4 regions of the Arthrobacter sp. V1I9 genome follow, and region 1 is predicted to be linked to each of the others. Evidence: predicted binding sites of a transcription regulator. Region 1 holds the regulator's gene; each other region holds the start of a gene.
What was found. The regulator HrcA, encoded in region 1, represses chaperone genes, less so after heat shock. The targets are predictions, from matches to a motif close to TTNGCACTCGNNNNNNNCGAGTGCNAA.
Positions count from the first base shown of each region.

Region 2: the regulator HrcA is predicted to act here: its motif matches at 2,464-2,490, upstream of QFZ70_RS05320 (FmdB family zinc ribbon protein).
Region 3: the regulator HrcA is predicted to act here: its motif matches at 2,168-2,194, upstream of groL (chaperonin GroEL).
Region 4: the regulator HrcA is predicted to act here: its motif matches at 2,064-2,090, upstream of groES (co-chaperone GroES).

Region 1 is NZ_JAUSYU010000001.1:1,844,579-1,849,375, reverse strand. It holds gene QFZ70_RS08825 (GerMN domain-containing protein) at 1-224, shown strand, start outside; gene QFZ70_RS08820 (16S rRNA (uracil(1498)-N(3))-methyltransferase) at 244-1,026, opposite strand; gene dnaJ (molecular chaperone DnaJ) at 1,029-2,156, opposite strand; gene hrcA (heat-inducible transcriptional repressor HrcA) at 2,236-3,249, opposite strand; gene QFZ70_RS08805 (DUF3097 domain-containing protein) at 3,425-4,279, shown strand; gene QFZ70_RS08800 (DUF4870 domain-containing protein) at 4,436-4,797, shown strand, end outside.
Region 2 is NZ_JAUSYU010000001.1:1,119,799-1,124,595, forward strand. It holds gene QFZ70_RS05310 (AAA family ATPase) at 1-1,286, shown strand, start outside; gene QFZ70_RS05315 (Flp pilus assembly protein CpaB) at 1,319-2,044, opposite strand; gene QFZ70_RS05320 (FmdB family zinc ribbon protein) at 2,136-2,405, opposite strand; gene QFZ70_RS05325 (5-formyltetrahydrofolate cyclo-ligase) at 2,524-3,144, opposite strand; gene galU (UTP--glucose-1-phosphate uridylyltransferase GalU) at 3,250-4,155, shown strand; gene QFZ70_RS05335 (GNAT family N-acetyltransferase) at 4,160-4,780, shown strand.
Region 3 is NZ_JAUSYU010000001.1:3,009,732-3,014,528, reverse strand. It holds gene QFZ70_RS14085 (LytR C-terminal domain-containing protein) at 1-432, shown strand, start outside; gene QFZ70_RS14080 (cold-shock protein) at 605-811, shown strand; gene QFZ70_RS14075 (ABC transporter substrate-binding protein) at 808-2,088, shown strand; gene groL (chaperonin GroEL) at 2,369-3,997, shown strand; gene QFZ70_RS14065 (ABC transporter substrate-binding protein) at 4,111-4,797, opposite strand, start outside.
Region 4 is NZ_JAUSYU010000001.1:1,096,491-1,101,287, reverse strand. It holds gene groL (chaperonin GroEL) at 1-1,536, opposite strand, end outside; gene groES (co-chaperone GroES) at 1,614-1,907, opposite strand; gene QFZ70_RS05235 (DMT family transporter) at 2,133-3,068, shown strand; gene QFZ70_RS05230 (hypothetical protein) at 2,993-3,370, opposite strand; gene QFZ70_RS05225 (class I SAM-dependent methyltransferase) at 3,424-4,683, shown strand; gene QFZ70_RS05220 (shikimate 5-dehydrogenase) at 4,691-4,797, opposite strand, start outside.

The DNA of each region.
Region 1 (4,797 bases):
GAGGCAAGCTCCGCTGGCAGATCCTGCGGTCCGAGGAAGACGGGAACAAGACACCCTTCCTGACCGGGGAAACAACGGCAGCCGCGGATCCGGCCCAGGCGGGAGTGTTCACCCTCGCCCTTACCCTGCCTGAGGGTGACTTCGAGCTCCGGGTGGCCCAGACCTCAAATCCGGAAGGCCCGGAAGACGGCAACGAAGACACCCGGAGTTTCAGGGTCCGCTAGCCCCCGCTGTTACTGCAGCTCAAAGTACCGGCGCAGCCCAGCGGCCCAGAACGTCGCTGGCAAGAACGACGGCGGCGGGACCGGCCGTTGATGAGCGCAGCACATGGTGCCCCAGGAGGGCCGTCACGGCACCCTGGCCGCACAGCCGGGTAACTTCACGCTGGCTGATGCCGCCCTCGGGTCCTACGATCAGGAATACTTCCCGCACAGCTTCAGCAGCGCCCGTTTCCAGCCATGTTTCCAGGACCGCCCGCAAGGGGCGTACCGCGTCCTCGTGCAGGACAACGGCCAGGGCTGCCGTCTCGACGGCGGCGGCGAGGCCGGCGGTGTCGACGGCGGCCCGCACCTCGGGTATCCAGGCCCGGCGCGCCTGCTTGGCGGCGGCGGTGACAACGGACTGCCATTTCCCATGTGCCTTGGCTGCCCGGTCACCCTTCCACCGCACGATGGAACGTTCGGACTGCCAGGGAATAACGGCGTCAATCCCCAGTTCGGTGGCCGTCTCGATGGCAAGCTCGTCCCGGTCGCCCTTGGCCAGGGCCTGGACCAGCACGAGCCTGGTGAGTGGCCGGTCCTCAACAACCACGGACGCGCATGCCACTTCAAGTCCGGAGGAGGAAGCGGCTGTAACCTTGCCGCTCATCCGTGTACCGGCGCCGTCAACGATGTCCACCGCCTCGCCCGGAGAGAGCCGCTTAACCGTGACCGCGTGCCGCGCCTCGGCTCCCTCCAGGATAAAGACGCCGTCCGGCACCATCCGGTCCAGGGACCCGGGCGCGGTGAAAAAGACCGGGTTGCTCACCGCTACAGGTTACCGAGCCGGTCCCGGAGCTTGGCAAACATGCCGCCGCTGGCAGCAAGCTTTCCCTCCGTGATCTGCTCGCCGCGGAGTTTGGCGAGCTGGCGCAGCAGGTCTTCCTGCGCCGCATCAAGCTTGGCGGGCGTCTCGACCTGGAGATGGACCTTCAGGTCACCGCGGCCGTACCCGCGCAGGTGGGTGACGCCCAGGCCGCGCAGGGTGATGATCTCTCCGGACTGCGTGCCGGCCTTCACATCGATCTCCTGGGCCCCGTCGAAGGTTTCGAGGGTCACGTCGGTGCCCAGGGCGGCTGCTGTCATGGGGATGTTGAGGGTGGCGTGCAGGTCGTCACCTTCCCGGACGTACGTGGCGTCGTTGTTGACGCGGATCTCCACGTAGAGATCGCCGGCGGGGCCACCGGCGGGACCTGCTTCGCCCTGGCCCGAGAGCTGGATGCGTGTCCCGGTGGCGACGCCGGCAGGAACCTTAATGGTCAGGGAACGGCGGCTGCGGATGCGGCCCTGTCCGCTGCACTCGTTGCACGGGTCCTTGATAACGGTTCCAAAACCTTCGCAGGTGCCGCACGGAGCGGCAGTCATGACCTGGCCAAGGATTGAACGCACGGCCCTCTGGACCTGGCCGCTGCCGCCGCAGATATCGCAGCGCTCGGGGTGGGTTCCGGGCTGGCAGCATGAGCCCTCACAGGTGGGGCAGACCACCGCCGTGTCCACTTCGAGCTTCTTGTTGACTCCGAACACGGCGTCGCGGAGCTCGATCCGGACGCTGATGAGCGCATCCTGCCCGCGCCGGACCCGCGACGCAGGACCGGTAGTGCCGCCCGCGCCAAAGAAGGTGTCGAAGATGTCCTGGAAGGCGAAGCCCTGCCCGGCGTACGCTCCCCCGCCGAATCCGTTGTCCGTGCCGTTTTCGTTTCCGGTGGTGTCATAGACCCGCCGCTTCTGGGGATCCGAGAGGACTTCATAGGCATGGGTCACTGCCTTGAAGCGGTCCGCAACATCCTCACCGGGATTGACGTCCGGGTGAAGGGTCCGGGCCAGCTTTCGGTAGGCCTTCTTGATCTCTTCCCCGGTGGCATCCGGTGCGACTCCAAGGACTTCGTAGTGGCTGCTCAAAGTTAGTATCTCTTCCTTGTTGTTCTGCCTGCAGTCGAACTGCATACACTGCTGTGCGCCCTGGGGCGCTGAACTGTGGTCAGGGTCCCAGAATCCGTGACAGGTAACGGGCCACAGCCCTGACTGCCGCCATGGTGGTGGGGTAGTCCATTCTGGTGGGACCCAGCACGCCAATCTTGGCGACGCTGTCCGGGCCATAGCCCGTTGCGACGACGGAAGCCTCCGCCAGGCCGTCGTATGGGTTTTCGCGGCCGATGCTCACGGCCACTCCGCGGTGGTCCTGTGCCATCTCGCTTAGCAGGCGGAGCATCACCACCTGCTCCTCGAGCGCCTCCAGCACCGGCCCGATGCTTAGCGGAAAGTCAACGTTGGAACGGGCCAGGTTGGCCGTGCCGGCCATCACCATCCGGTCTTCCCGGCTGCTGTGGGCCAGGCCCTCCAGCCCGTGCGCCAGCGCCTGGGCTGCCTGCCGCTGCCCGGGGGCTACGCCGGACACCACTGCGGGCAGTGACTGCCCAAGCTGGGCCAAGGGAGTGCCGGCGAGGGATCCAAGGAATTGGCCGCGCAGCGCAGCGATCGCGTCGTCAGCCAGGTCCTGCCCGACGTCGATGACCCGCTGTTCAACCTTGCCGCTGTTGGCAATCAGCACCACCAACACCTTCCGAGGGGCAAGGAGAACGAATTCGATGTGTCGGACCAGTGCTCGGTTAACGTGCGGATACTGGACGACGGCCACCTGGTTTGTCAGCTGGGACAACAGCCGGACGGTGCGTTCCAGGACGTCGTCGAGGTCATCTGCGCCTTCCAGCAGTGACTGGATGGCCCGCCGCTCCGCCTGGGACAGCGGCTTCACCGCGGAAATCTGGTCGACGAAGAGCCGGTAGCCTTTGTCCGTGGGGATGCGGCCCGCGCTGGTGTGCGGGGCGGTAATCAGTCCTTCGTCCTCAAGCGCGGCCATGTCATTGCGAATGGTGGCGCTGGAAACGCCGAGATGGTGACGCTCCACGAGGGCCTTGGACCCCACCGGCTCGCGGGAGTGGACGTAGTCCTCCACGATCGCCCGCAGTACTTCCAGTTTGCGCGGCTCGCTCACACTCCACCTCCATCAAGGGTTCAGGGCAGCCGTTCCGCCCGCACCGTGTGTCTACAGGGGTTAGCACTCGACATGCCTAAGTGCTAACAGTCTATTATGACTCGCCTCGTTGTTAGCATTGGTACCGCTCCGGGCGAAATTCCGGGCCAGGACCAGCACGAGGCGGAGTGATTCCATGCATTACCAGAACTGGGGAGCCCAGGACCTGTCCGCACCTGCCAGGGCGCAACTGCCCGAGGTGCCCGTGGAGCGTGGCATGGTGCTGGAAGACGTCCAGTCCGGGTGGGTTGGCGCGGTAACCCGGGTGGAGAAGTCGGGAGGAATGCACGTGGTGGCACTGGAAGACCGCCGCGGCAAGTCCAGGTCCTTCCGGCTGGGATTCGGGTTCCTCCTTGAAGGCCAGGCAATCCGCCTGATGCCCCCGGCCCCGCGGCTGCCGGCGGGGCCGGGCACCGCAGGCGGCAGGACGGCGTCGGGTTCTGTCCGTGTGGCAGGGCAGCGAGCACAGGTTGCCAAGGCGAGCCGCATCTGGGTAGAGGGAAAACACGACGCCGAACTTGTCGAGAAGGTGTGGGGCGATGACCTCCGGGTGGAGGGCATCGTCGTAGAACCGCTCCACGGCATTGATGACCTCGCTGCCGCCGTGGCCGATTTCAGGCCGGGGCCGGGCAGGCGCCTGGGAGTGCTTGTGGACCACCTGGTACCCGACTCAAAGGAGTCCCGCATCGCCGGATCGGTAATGGCCTCTCCCGGCGCTGCGGGGAATGTGCTGATCGTCGGACACCCCTACGTTGACGTGTGGCAGGCCATCCGCCCTGCTGTCCTTGGCATCGAGAAGTGGCCGGTAGTGCCGCGCGGCCAGGACTGGAAGACCGGCGTCCTCGCCGCCTTTGGCTGGCCGCACGAGACGAAAGAGGACATCGGCCTGGGGTGGCAGAAGCTGCTGGGAGCCGTCCGCAGTTACGCCGACCTGGAAGCGTCCCTGCTGGGCAGGGTGGAAGAAGTCATTGATTTCCTCACAGTCCCCTAGCATTGGGCGGGCCGGATTAGCGCTCCCGCCGGTGGGTGAGGTCAGCTAATACCGCTGCACCCAGTATTCTTGGTACAGCGGTGTCTGCGATGGCAGGACCCCGCAGCAGACATGGCACTCCTAGTCAGCACCATTGCACTTCAGAAGGAACAGACTGTGGCAGAAAACGCGCGTGATCACAGGGACAGCCAGGGCCAGGGCGGTTCGGAGTACCACGGCGTTCCGGCGAATGCGCTGCCCCTGACGGCAAGCGAAGACCGGCAGTGGGCTACGCTGGCCCACTTCGGCGGCATTTTGGGTTGCGTTCCTTCGCTGCTGATCTACCTGATCTTCCGTGACCGCGGCCCGTTTACGGCGCAGGAGTCAAAGGAAGCGCTGAACTTCAGCCTGCCGCCCACCATCGCGGCAGTGGTTGCCAACATCCTGGTCTTCGTGCCTGTGATCGGCAACGTCTTTGCCGTCATCGCCACACTGATCTGGATCGGCCTGACATGCTTCTCGGTGGCCGCCGGCATCCA
Region 2 (4,797 bases), 720 kb from region 1:
CCCTGGTGGTGGAGTACCTGCCGGACGGCACCGGCCTTCCGAGCGCGGACCACGAAGGCGTGGAGTCGGTGGTGGCTGAGGTCAACCGGGTGGTGCAGCTGGTCTTCGAACACGCCCGCACCCGCCCCCGCACGTCCCTTGCCGTGGTCACAGCAAGCCTCCGGCATGCTGCCCGGATTGGCGAGTCGATCCGGCTCCAGCTGCCCAACCACCCGGGCCTTGCAGGATTCTTTGGCGCCGGACCCGAGTCATTCCGGGTCGTAGACCTGGAACGAGCCCAGGGCCTGGTGCGCGACCACGTCATATTCTCTCCGGGCTTTGGACGCACCCCGCACGGCCGCGCCCTGCATAACTTCGGTCCGCTCTCCGCTGAAGGGGGACGGGAGAAATTCGCCCTGGCCATGACCCGGGCCCGCAGGTCCATTCACGTGCTGACCTGCTTCCGGCCAGAAGACCTGGACCACACCCGGCTGACGCACGGGGCGGTGGACCTGTACGCACTGCTGGACCGTGAGATTGCGGGAAACACGGACCTGGGGACTCCCGCTTCCCGGGCCGCTGCCAGCGAACAGGCACTCGGTGCCGATCCACTGGTAGCGGACCTGGGGGACCGGCTCCGGGCACGGGGCGCCCGGGTCTGGCACCAGTATGACGGCGCGATCGACGTTGTGGCAGCCGCGGATCCGCTGAACACCATGGGCCGGGACGAGACCGACCTCCCATGGCCGGTAGCCATCGAGTCCGACGGCACCGAGCAGTACCGCACCATGAGCGTCCGCGAACGGAGCCGGCTGCGGCCGCAGCTGCTGGAGCGGCTCGGGTGGCGGTACATGCCGCTGTGGACCATAGAGGTGTTTACGGATCCTTCAGCCTGCGCTGACCGGATTGCAGGTTACCTGGGCCTTGAGCGGGTGGTGCTTCCCGGCCGGCCAGCAACTTCAACAGGGTTCCTTGACGACGACGTTGACCAGGCGCTCAATGGTATCGACGCCGGGGAGCAGGCCCGGCGCCGGCCGCAGGACAAAGACTTGGACAGCAAGGAGGCGGTCCCCGTGGCCCCTGAAGAGAACGAAAAAGGCTCTGCGGACGGGCAGTCCGTCCCCGTGGATCCGGCCTCCGAAGACGAGCAGGGCCAGGACCAGGAGCAGGGCAAGGGCCAGGGGCAGGCCGGGACTGAAGGCATTCTGCCCACGAAGGCCTCGGAAGATGACCCGAGGCGCTGGGGCGATGCCGACGATGACCATGACGCCTGGCTGAAGGAACAGAAGCCGCCGCACTGGGGCTGACGGGCCTGGGCTCACCCTGAAGTCAGGGTGGGCTAAGGGCCAACGAGGACGAAGAACAGTTTGCCCTGGGTGGAAGCACCGGCCAGCCGCGCAGCCTGCTCGGAACTGGCCGCAACCACTATAAGCCCGTCCGTCTCGGCCGTGCCCAGCCACTGGCCGCTTCCGCCGCCCTTCCCGGAGGTCCACAGTACCGGCACGGCTGTTGCCAGGACTTCGGACGGTGCCTGCTGGTCGAAGCCGTTGCCCGCGGTCAGCACCACGTTCACAAGCTGCCCGGGCGAGACGAGCTGGATCGAGGACGGATCAGCCATTCGAAGGGGCACAGCGGCCGAGCCAGGCGGGGTGCCTGCCAGGAGCCCGGGACCGAGCAGTTGGGCGTCCGTCAGCAGCTGTCCCTTGCGCAGCGGAGCCGCCAACTGTTTACCGGCCAACTTGCTCTCTTCATCCAGGAAACCGGCGGCCATCATGGTCGGCGGCACCTGCACATGGGCCAGGTCCGTCGCCTTCATCGTTGAGCCGGCCGGTAGATCCCTCGCAGCCGCCAGAGCGGTGACGGTGTGGACGGGTGCGGGAGTGAGCTGATGCACGGTGATGGACGCAGCCGCGCACAGGAGCAGCGCCACGGCGAGCCGCCGGTTGCGGCTCAACCATCCGCTGAACCGGGCCGTTGCGGATCTGCGGCCGGAACTGCCGGGACGGCGAGGGGTGCGGGGGTAGCGGGAGCCGGCCCGGCCCGGGCGGAGAAGGTTTGCAGGCATGCGCCTACGCTATGGCGGCTGCGAACACCCGCGACAGATGCGCGGTGCGCTATGTGGACAAGCCGGACGGGCCGGCGTCGGACACGCCTGCTTAGCTGGCTGCAGCCGCCGGAGCGGACGCGGCAGGCGCCGCGGCGGGAGCGGGCGTTGCCGCGGGGGCCGGCGAGACGGTGCTTCCCTTGGAGTCCCGGGAATCGGTGCGGTAGAAGCCGGATCCCTTGAAGACGACACCAACGCTGTTGAACTTCTTGCGCAGTGTCCCCTGGCACTCGGGGCACGAGGTCAAAGTGCTGTCCGAAAACGACTGGACGATGTCGAAGGCATGGCCGCAATCCTTGCAGGCGTACGCGTACGTTGGCACTAGTGCTCCTCCTCTTGGGCAAACGAGAGGTCCCGTGCTGCGCGGACGGAGTTACCGTTTAGCAGTCGCAGGGCCTGAGTGCTAATTCTATCATCCCCGCAACGCCGGACTGCGAGCTTCAGTGGTGGCCGTCGAGCAGCCGAATTCCGGAAGGCGCGAGGACGGCAGGGACGGGGCGGTCGAACTCCTCCTCGGGGATCTCACCGGCGGACAGCAGCTCTTCGTCATAGATGATGGCGGCCAGCGGAATATTCTTCCCCGCCGTGGCGAGATGGCCCAGGAACTTGTCGTAGTACCCGCCGCCCTGCCCTACCCTGTTGCCTGCCAGGTCGACGGCGGTGGCCGGGATGAAGAGGGCGGCGGCGGTTCCGGCCACATCGGGTCCGTGCCGGTCGCCCTTGGGCTCCAGGATCGGCGCGTACCGGCTCTGCTCAAAGCCGGCATCGGGGTTCCAGAAGACCCACGCCAGTTCCCGCCCGGGTTCGCACACCGGGAGCAGGGCCCGGTGGCCGTTGTTGTGGAGTGCGTTGATCAGCGGAAGGGTGGGCGGTTCGACGCCGACCCCGAAGTAGACGCAGAACGTGGCAGGAGCGCCGCCGGTCATGGATGCCGCCCAGTCAGCGCCGTGGCGGGCGATTCCTGACCCGGCCGCCTCCAGCTGCTGCTGGGTGAGGGCGGCCCGCCGCCGGCGGTGGGCGGTACGGATCCTGGCCTTGATTTCCTTGGCGTCCTCGAGCATGGTGTCTTCCTCCATCGGGTTGTGGCGGCGCGGGCTGTGGCCGCAGGGCGGCCGGCGGCCGGTCAATAATTACTGAATGCTTGACGCTGACGTTAGATTAGTCGGGTGAGTACCAGTAACCCCAGAGTTCGCAAAGCCGTAATACCCGCTGCCGGACTCGGCACCAGGTTCCTGCCTGCCACCAAGGCCATGCCAAAGGAAATGCTTCCGGTCGTGGACAAGCCTGCCATCCAGTATGTGGTCGAGGAAGCCGTGAATGTAGGCCTCAACGACATCCTGATGATCACCGGAAGGAACAAGCGGGCCCTCGAGGACCACTTCGACCGCGTACCAACCCTGGAGTCCACCCTTGAGGACAAGGGCGATACGGCGAAACTGGAGTCCATCCAGGCTGCAAGCAACCTGGGCGACATTCACTATGTCCGCCAGGGCGACCCGAACGGCCTTGGCCATGCTGTCCTCCGTGCCAGGCAGCATGTGGGCAATGAAGCCTTCGCCGTCCTCCTGGGCGATGACCTCATTGACGCCCGCGACGAACTGCTCAGCACCATGATCGAGGTGCAGGCGCACACGGGAGGGTCCGTCGTCGCACTCATCGAGGTTGAGCCGTCCCAGATCAGCGCCTACGGCTGTGCCGACATCGCGGAGATCGACGGCGAGGGCTACGTGCGTGTCAACCGCCTGGTGGAAAAGCCCTCCGCCGAGGAAGCCCCTTCCAACCTTGCGGTCATTGGCCGGTACGTACTGCACCCCGCCGTCTTCGATGTCCTCGAGCGCACCGGACCCGGGCGGGGCGGCGAAATCCAGCTCACCGACGCCCTGCAGGAACTCGCGGCCGGAGAGGGCGAGGGGCAGGGCGTGTACGGCGTCGTTTTCCGGGGACGCCGCTACGACACGGGTGACAAACTGAGCTACCTCAAAGCCTGCGTGCAGCTCGCCATTGACAGCGATGACCTGGGTCCCGGCCTGCGGGAGTGGCTTCCGGGCTTCACCGCCGGCCTGTCCAAGTAGCACTGTGCGCCCCGGCCCCATCTGGCCCGTGACTTTGGAGTGCGGAGACCTGGTCCTGAGGCCCATCAGGTACCGGGACAAAAAAGAGTGGACAGAAGTGCGGGCCCGCAACAGCCAATGGCTGGCGCCATGGGAAGCTTCCAACCCGGACCCGGCCGGAGGCCTCCCTGATTACCGGCAAATGGTCCGTTCCCTGAACGCGCAAGCGGCACAGGCAACGGCCCTTCCGTTTGTGATTACGGAACGTTTTCCTGCCAGCAGGAACCCTGCGATCGTGGGCCAGTTGACTGTTTCGTCGATCGTGTGGGGATCGGCCATGATGGCGACTCTCGGGTACTGGGTGGACCAGTCGCGGGCGGGGCGGGGGATAGCGCCCACCGCTGTGGCACTGGTGACCGACCACTGCTTCCGGACCCTGGGGCTGCACAGGATGGAAATCAACATCCGGCCCGAGAACGGGCCAAGCCTGCGGGTGGTGGAGAAGCTAGGTTTCCGGGATGAGGGATACCGGCCGCGCTACCTGCACATCAACGGCGAATGGGCAGACCACCGGTCCTTTGCCTTGACATCCGATGAAGTTCCAGAGGGGCTGTTGCACCGCTGGCTTGCCTCCCGGCCGTCATAAATCCATTGATTTGTCAG
Region 3 (4,797 bases), 1.2 Mb from region 1:
GCATCCCCGCTGGCCGGCACCGGTTCCACTCCTTCGGCCGCCCCCAAGGCTTCTCCGGAACCTTCTGCGGTGTCAACGCCATCCCCGTTCACGGAGCCCGAAGCCAGCGCGGTCGCCGAACCGGAACCGGACGAGCCAACCTCCGCTCCCGCGGTCATCGACAAGACACAAAGCGTTGCCATTTACAACGCCGCAGGGACGGCAGGACTTGCCGGCCGGGTGGGTGGAACGGTCCAGGCCGACGGCTGGACGCTCGGCCAGGTGGGCAACTGGGCCGGTTCCCCGCAGCAGGCGTCCGTCGTCTTCTACCAGGGGGCCGGCCAACTGCCCGGCGCCCAGGCCCTGGCGGCGCTTCTCGGCATTCCCACGGTGGTGGAAAGCACAGAATTCCAGGTGCCGCTGGTTGTGGTGCTGGGGCCCGGCTACCAGTAAGCCTCCAGGAGCCGCGTGAGGCTTAGCGGTTACGCCTGGATAACTTTTGCGTGCGGTCACGCGGCAGCCGGCTACCCCTGGCCGGGCATTGGCTAGAGTGATTTTAGGTGCGGTTGGAGCCTGTCGGCGCACAGCGGTGTGGGCCCCGGACATAACGGAAAGAGTGGTCAGCATGGCACAGGGAACCGTCAAATGGTTCAACGCTGAAAAGGGCTACGGCTTTATCACCGTTGACGGCTCCGGCGATGACATCTTTGTCCATTGGTCCGCCATTCAGGGTGATGGTTACCGGGCCCTGGATGAGGGCCAGCGGGTGGAGCTCGAAGTGGGCGAAGGCGAGAAGGGCCCGCAGGCTGAAAGCGTCCGGCCGGCAGAGTGACTGATCTGAACCTCCGCCCGGCAAACCTCCGCCGGGCGCTTTCCACCGCTGCCCTGTGTTCTGCCCTGGTATTGACAGCCTGTTCCGGGGCCACCGGCAATGCCCGGGTGGAAGCCGCAGAGGCTTCCGGTGACGGCACCCTGCGCGTGGGACTGATCCTGGACAACGCCGGCCAAAACGCCTTCCTCAATGCCCCGCAACTTGCCGCCGCCAAGCTCGCCGTGCAGGAAATCAATGCTGCAGGCGGCCACAAGGGCAAGCCGGTGGAACTCCTTCCAGCCGGTACAGGACAGGGTGCGGCAGAACAGGCCGAGGCGCTCGTCGCCGCGAAGGCGGACGTTGTCATCGGCCCCACCGATTCAAGCCGCGCCGCAGCGGCAATTGACGTCCTCTCCCGTGCCCGCACTCCGCTTATCTCGCCAGCCAACACTGCCGCCGGGCTCAGCAGCATCACCAGCGGCGGCTATTACTTCAGGACCGCACCGGCCGACGTCGCGCAGGGTCCCGTCCTGGTGAAGTTGGCCAAGGACGCCGGTGCCACGTCGGTCGCAGTGCTGTACCAGGAGGGTTCCTACGGCAAGGACCTTTCGGACGCCGTTGCCGCCTCTGCCGAACAGGCGGGAATGGAAGTGCTGGCAACTGCCGGCTTCAAGCCGGGCGACGCGGGCAGCGCAGCCGATGCTGCCGGGAAGGCTGAAGCAGGCGCCGTTATTGTCATAGCCCGTGACGGTGCGCAGGGCGCCCTGGCGGAACTGGCCAACTTGGGTGTTGACGGGAAGCAGCTCATCCTCAGTGACGGCGCCTTCGGCCGCTACGCGCCAGGTCTGGCAGGGCGCTACCTGGAGGGCGCCCGCGCCGTGGTTCCCGGACAGCTTCCCAAAGCGGGCTTCCAGGCAAGGCTCCTGGCGGTGGACCCGGGCCTGAAGGACGTATCTTTCGCAGCCGAAGCCTATGACGCAGTGACGGTTGCTGCCCTGGCTGCTGCGAGGGCCCAGGATGACGCCGGCCGATCTATTGCAGCCAATCTGATCGCTGTTTCGGGAGGATCAGCGGAGGGATCAGCTGGGGAAGGGCAGGGCGAGGCGTGCCCGTCCTATAAGGACTGCCTGGAACGCCTGAAGTCCGGGCCGGATGCCAATTACGACGGCGAGTCAGGGCCGATTGCCTTTGACGCCAACGGCGACATCACCACGGCCACGTTCAGCGTCTTCACCTACGGAGCCGACAATGACCCCGCCCTGAGTGGCCTTGAGACGGCGGCGCGGGCTTCGGACTGAACCTCGCCGCCGCTGCCCGCGGCACTGTTTTTCACCTCCTTTCGCTTGCACTCTCACGTGGGGAGTGCTAATTATTGAGTTAGCACTCTGACGTACCGACTGCTAAGCAAAGCTGGTTCCGGCCGGCGGCGCCTTGCACCGGTCGAGGAGCGAGAAACACCTCACTGGAGTGAGATCCGCAGCCGGAGGCATACAGAGGCCAACGGTGAAGGATCGTCCGTCGCGGGCACTGCAGCGAAGGTTCATTCTTAACGACTGTCCCGAAAGGACTATTGCCGTTATGGCCAAGATCATTGCATTTGATGAAGAGGCACGCCGCGGCCTTGAGCGGGGCCTGAACACCCTCGCCGACGCCGTTAAGGTCACCCTCGGCCCGCGTGGACGCAACGTCGTCCTCGAAAAGAAGTGGGGCGCCCCCACGATCACCAACGATGGTGTTTCCATCGCCAAGGAGATCGAGCTGGACGATCCCTACGAGAAGATCGGCGCCGAGCTGGTCAAGGAAGTTGCCAAGAAGACGGACGACGTCGCAGGCGACGGCACCACCACGGCTACTGTGCTGGCACAGGCACTGGTCAAGGAAGGCCTGCGCAACGTTGCTGCCGGCGCCGACCCGCTGTCCCTCAAGCGCGGCATCGAAAAGGCTGTTGAAGCTGTTACGGCCGAGCTGCTGAACTCCGCCAAGGAAATCGAAACCAAGGAAGAGATCGCCGCTACGGCCTCGATCTCGGCCGGCGACGACGAAATCGGTGCCCTCATCGCCGAAGCCCTCGACAAGGTGGGCAAGGAAGGCGTCATCACGGTCGAGGAGTCCAACACCTTCGGCCTGGAACTTGAGCTCACCGAAGGCATGCGCTTCGACAAGGGCTACATCTCCGCCTACTTCGTCACCGACACGGAGCGCCAGGAAACGGTCCTCGAGGATCCGTACATCCTGATCGTCAACTCCAAGATCTCCAACGTCAAGGAACTGGTTGCTGTCCTCGAAAAGGTCATGCAGTCCAACAAGCCGCTGCTGATCATCGCCGAGGACATCGAAGGCGAGGCCCTGGCCACCCTGATCGTCAACAAGATCCGCGGCACTTTCAAGTCCGTTGCCGTCAAGGCTCCGGGCTTCGGCGACCGCCGCAAGGCGCAGCTTGCCGACATCGCCGTCCTCACCGGCGGCCAGGTCATCGCCGAGGAAGTTGGCCTCAAGCTGGAAACAGCAGGCCTGGAACTCCTGGGCAAGGCACGCAAGGTTGTTGTCACCAAGGACGAGACCACCATCGTCGAAGGTGCCGGCGACGCCGACCAGATCGCCGGCCGCGTGTCCCAGATCCGCGCCGAGATCGAGAACTCCGACTCGGACTACGACCGCGAGAAGCTGCAGGAACGCCTGGCCAAGCTGGCCGGCGGCGTTGCAGTCATCAAGGCCGGTGCCGCAACCGAGGTTGAGCTCAAGGAGCGCAAGCACCGCATCGAAGACGCAGTGCGCAACGCCAAGGCTGCTGTTGAAGAAGGCATCGTCGCCGGTGGCGGCGTGGCCCTCATCCAGGCCGGCGCCAAGGCATTCGCCAACCTGCAGCTCTCCGGCGACGAAGCAACCGGTGCCAACATCGTCCGCGTTGCCATCGACGCTCCGCTGAAGCAGATCGCCTTCAACGCCGGCATGGAGCCGGGCGTTGTGGTGGACAAGGTCCGCGGCCTGCCCGCCGGCCACGGCCTGAACGCCGCAACCGGCGAATACGTCGACCTGCTGGCCGCCGGTGTGAACGACCCCGTCAAGGTAACCCGCTCTGCCCTGCAGAACGCGGCCTCCATTGCCGGTCTCTTCCTCACCACCGAGGCTGTTGTGGCCGACAAGCCGGAGAAGAACGCTGCTCCGGTTGGCGGCGGCGACGACATGGGCGGCATGGGCGGCTTCTAGGCTCCCACTGCCGGGCCTGTCCCGCCAGTACACATAAATGCGGCCCCCTCGCGAGAGGGGGCCGCATTTTTTGTGCGCCGGATACTTGCCCGGTTCCGGCAGTCGCGGGGCTGTTACCTGGCGCCGGCCACCATTCCTTCAACTTCCTTTTTGAATGCTTCGGCGGCTGCCTGCGGCGTGAGACGGTCGTAGAGGACCTCATCGGTGTAGCGCTTGATCACGTTCTGCACGCTGCCGGCGCCTACCGGGGGAACGGGCGGTGCTTCCTTCACGTCCGGGGCAATGTCCTTCAGGAAGCTGACCACAGTGGTATCCGCGGGCTTCAGCGAGGGCGTAATGCTGTCAACGATCTCCGCATTGGTGGGCACGCCGCGGTCCGTCATCAGGATGGCTCCGGCTTCCGGGCTGTTGGCCAGGTAGTTGATGAAGGTGGCGGCGGCTTCAGGGTGCTTGGACCGTGATGAAGCGGACCAGAACATGGTGGGCTTGTAGTACATGCCGTTCTTGGCCGCGGAACCATCGCCGCTGGGAGCACGGAGCATCTTAATGCTGCTGCCGGTAGTGGCCTCAAGGGAACCGAGCTGGTTCGTCCACCACCACGCCATGCCCACTCTGTTGGTGCCAAAGAGGCTCTCTTCGAGACCTGCCCCGGCGTCCTCGGTGGCGACGGTTGCCGGGGGACTTGCCTTCGAATCGCGCTGCTCCTTCAGGCGTTCCCAGAAGGAGGCGGCGGTTGCGGTATCGAAGTCCAGCTTGCCGTCCTTGGAGTAGAGGTTCTCACCGTGCTGGCGTAGCCAGAT
Region 4 (4,797 bases), 750 kb from region 1:
TGCAGCGATGGAGGCTGCGTTGCGGAGGGCTGCGCGGGTGACCTTGACGGGGTCGATGACACCGGCGGCGATCAGGTCTTCGTACTCGCCCGACTTGGCGTTGAAGCCGTTGTTGGTTTCGAGTTCGGCAACCTTGGCGGTGATAACGTAGCCATCAAAGCCGGCGTTCTGGGCGATCCAGCGCAGCGGCTGGACCAGCGCGCGGCGGACGATGCCCACAGCAGCGGCGGCGTCGCCTTCGAGCGCCTTGACGGCGGGGTCCTCGTCGAGGGCCTTCAGTGCGTGGATCAGCGCGGAACCGCCGCCGGCCACGATGCCTTCTTCGAGGGCAGCGCGGGTGGAGGACACTGCATCTTCGATGCGGTGCTTCTTTTCCTTCAGCTCAACCTCGGTGGCGGCGCCGACCTTGATCACGCCGATGCCGCCGGCCAGCTTGGCCAGGCGTTCCTGCAGCTTTTCCTTGTCCCAGTCGGAGTCGGTGCGGGTCAGCTCGGCACGGAGCTGGGCAACGCGTGCTGCCACGTCCTCGGCCGAACCTGCGCCGTCAACGATGGTGGTGTTGTCCTTTGTGACCGTGATGCGGCGGGCGGTGCCCAGCACCTCAAGGCCAACCGTGTCCAGGCTCAGGCCCAGTTCCGGAGACACAACCTGTGCGCCGGTGAGGGTGGCGATGTCCTGCAGCATGGCCTTGCGGCGGTCGCCGAAGCCCGGGGCCTTGACGGCGACGACGTTCAGGGTGCCGCGGATGCGGTTGACGATCAGCGTGGACAGGGCCTCGCCGTCGATGTCCTCAGCGATGATGAACAGCGGCTTGGAGCTCTGCAGCGCCTTTTCCAGCAGCGGCAGGAATTCCTGCACCGCGGAGATCTTGCCCTGGTTGATCAGGATGAGGGCATCCTCGAGGACTGCTTCCTGGCGTTCCGCGTCGGTGACGAAGTACGGGGACAGGTAGCCCTTGTCGAACTGCATGCCCTCGGTGAGGACCAGTTCGGTCTGGGTGGTGGAGGACTCCTCGATGGTGATCACACCATCCTTGCCCACCTTGCCGAATGCCTCGGCGAGGAGCTCGCCGATCTCGTCGCTCTGGGCGGAGATTGCTGCAACGTTGGCCACCTGGGTGCCTTCAACGGGGCGGGCGTTCTCCAGCAGGCGTGCGGCAACGGCTTCAACGGAAACCTCAATGCCGCGCTTGATCTGGCCGGGAGCGGCGCCTGCCGCTACGTTGCGCAGGCCTTCCTTGACCAGGGCCTGGGCCAGGACGGTCGCGGTGGTGGTGCCGTCACCGGCAACGTCGTTGGTCTTGGTGGCAACTTCCTTGGCCAACTGCGCGCCAAGGTTCTCGTACGGATCGTCCAGCTCAACTTCGCGGGCGATGGTGACGCCGTCGTTCGTTATGGTGGGCGCGCCCCACTTCTTGTCCAGGACGACGTTGCGGCCGCGCGGGCCGAGCGTCACCTTGACGGTGTTGGCGAGCTTATCGATGCCGGCTTCAAGAGACCGGCGTGCAGCGTCATTAAACGCAAGCTGCTTTGCCATGGTTTTGTCCTTTCAAGACAGAACCCCGCGCAGCTGACCAGCAGAATGCAAGACCAGCGGCACGGGGATCCGGGGAGTTACTTTACGACGATCGCCAGGACGTCGCGGGCGGACAGCACGAGGTACTCGGTGCCGCCGGTCTTGACTTCGGTTCCGCCGTACTTGGAGTAGATAACGACGTCGCCCACGGCTACGTCGACAGGAACGCGGTTGCCGTCTTCGAAGCGGCCGGGGCCTACTGCAACAACTTCGCCTTCCTGGGGCTTCTCCTGCGCGGAGTCCGGGATAACCAGGCCGGAAGCCGTGGTCTGCTCGGCTTCGAGCGGGCGGACAACAATACGATCCTCAAGAGGCTTAATAGAGACCGACACTCGGACCTCTCCTTTTCGTCAGCAAATTCGTGGACTGGAAAGCTTTCCGCCCTGGCTGGCAAACCGTCGTCGCGGTGCCGGCAGCAGCCTGGCTGGCAGCTCTTCATGTGTTAGCACCCTCCTAGGGAGAGTGCTAATGAAGACTCTATGTAAGGGTTAGCACTCGGTCAAGGCGAGTGCCAGCGTTTCGTCATCAGAGCACTTGCAGCGATGTACATTTGACCGGTGCGAGCTGCTGTTTACCTCATCCTTGCCAACCTGTTCTGGGCCGGAAATTTTGTGGTGGGCCAGGCGGCCATGCAGACCATGGAGCCGCTCCAGCTGACGTTCTGGCGCTGGGTCCTCGCTGCCGTGCCGCTGCTGGTGCTGGCCCACTTCGTCGAGCGGCCGGACTGGCGGGCGGTCCTGCGACGCTGGCCGGTCCTGTTGCTCCTGAGTGCCCTGGGCATGAGCGGGTATACCCTGCTGCTCTACAGCGCCCTGCAGGACACCTCGGCCCTGAACGCCTCCCTGGTGACGGCCGCAAACCCGGCACTGATTATGGTGCTGGCCGTGGTCCTGCTCCGGGACAGGCCGCGCCCGCTGAGCTGGGTGGGGATCAGCCTGGGCCTCCTTGGCGTCCTGCTGGTGCTTACCGGCGGCCAGCTGCAGCGCCTGTTGACATTCTCGATCAACAAGGGCGAACTGCTGATCCTGGGAGCCATCACCGTCTGGGGCCTCTACACCATCCTCGCCCGCCGGCTAAGCATTCCCGCCATCACCTCCACGGCGGTCCAGGTGGCCATGGCGGCTGTGGCCCTCAGCCCGCTCGCGCTCGTCTCGGGCGCCGGCCTGCCGGAAACCCCAGCGGAGGGCTGGTCCCTGGCGTTCATCGCCCTGTTCCCCTCGCTGGGTTCCTACCTGCTCTGGAACCTGGCCCTCAAACGCACCACCGCAGCCAACGCCGGCAACTACCTGAACCTCATTGCCGTGTTCACCGCCATCATCACCGTGATCCTGGGCCAGCCCATCACTGTCCCGCAGGTCCTTGGCGGGGTCTTGGTCATTTCCGGGGTGCTGCTGACCAGTGCAGGGGGCAGGACCCCTCAGCGTCCAAGCTCGTCGAAATCGACGTCGTCTTCACCGTCGCCGCCGACGGCCGCCGATTTCCGCGCCCGGTAAAGAACCACGCCTGCGGCAGCTGCCGTCAGCAGGGCGAAAACCAGCACGGCTATGCTGCCGGCCCGGGCGCCGTCGTACAGTCCGCGGATGTCCCGTGCTTCCTGGGTGTCGCCGGCGATGTCGTTGCCGCCCACCGAGTAGACGGTGGCGTTGAACGTGTCGAGGAAAAAGATGACCACCAAAAGCCCGATGCACACCACCGCCACCAGGGATCCGGCGATCAGTGCCGGCCGGGCGAATCTGGCGGGGCCCCTGTCCTTGGTTGGTTCTTCGGACTGCCGGGGGCCTGCGCTCTCTTCCATGGTTTCAACACTATCCGCATCCCGGCGGACGCTCCTCCACTAGGCTGGAACGCATGCCTCAAGCTCCCCAGGACCAGATCGCGCCGTTGCTCACCCCCGAGGGCTGGGAGCTTTTGGCGTCTCTGGGCCCCTACCAGGAGGACAAGTCCTTCGAGCTCAATTCAGCCCTGCGCAAGGCCGGCCACTCCCCCGCCCTGGTCTCCGCCGTACTGACCCAGTCCCGGCTCCGCACCAAGGCCGAGGGGAAGTTCGGGGAATTTGCCCGCAGCATGCTGTTCACCCAGGCAGGCCTGGAGCAGGCAACCAGGCTCAACGTGGCCGCGCGTCACGCCCAGCGGTTCGCAGAGGCCGGAATCAGCCACGTCGCTGACCTGGGGTGCGGCCTTGCCGCTGACTCGTTAGCGCTGGCGTCGATGGACATCAACGTGACGGCAGTGGAAATGGACGAGACCACTGCCGCCTGCGCCACTGTGAACCTCATCCCCTTTTCCAATGCGACGGTGGTCCATGCAGATGCCACCGCTGTTCCGCTGGACGGAATCGACGGCGTCTGGCTGGATCCTGCGCGGCGGGTCACCTCCACGTCCGGCACCAAGCGCATCTGGGACCCGGAGGCCTTTTCGCCGCCGCTGTCCTTTGTCCAGTCCCTTGCTGCGTCCGGCCGGGCGGTCGGTGTGAAGATGGGGCCGGGGATGCCCCATGACTCCGTTCCGGCCGGCTGCGAGGCCCAGTGGGTTTCCGTGGCCGGGGATGTCACCGAAGTGGCGCTGTGGTTCAACGCCGTGCAGCGCCCGGGCGTCCGCCGGGCTGCGCTGGTCCTGGGTCCAGAGGGTGCGGCTGAGCTCACCAGCGGGGAGGATTTCGGGGCCGGTCCCGCCGCCCCCGTGGGTCGGGTGGAGGGTTACCTGTACGAGCCCGACGGCGCCGTCATCCGCGCGGGACTCGTGGCCGATGTCGCACTGCAGTTGGGCGGGCATCTGGTGGATGAACACATCGCCTATATCTGCGCGCCGCAGCTGGTGGACACTCCCTTCGCGCGGGCCTACAAAGTCCTGAAAGTTGTGCCCTACAACGTCAAAGCGCTCAAGGCGTGGGTAAAGGCTGAAGGCATCGGGGTGCTGGACATCAAGAAGCGCGGTACCGCCGTCACCCCTGAGGAACTCCGCAAACAGCTCCTCCCGGGAGGGAAAAACACAGGAGGAAAAAACGCAGGAGGAAAGAACGCAGGAAAAAAGGGTGGCAACAAAACGGCCACCCTGGTCCTGACCCGCATCGGTGAGGACCGGGTGGCCATCGTGGTGGAACCCGTCTAAGAATCCGCTACTGGGCGCGCGTGAACTCCTCGGCGGCGCGCACCTGCTCGGCGCTGGGCCGCACACCGGTGTAGAGCACAAACTGCTCCAGCGCCTGGATGGTGGCCACCTCCG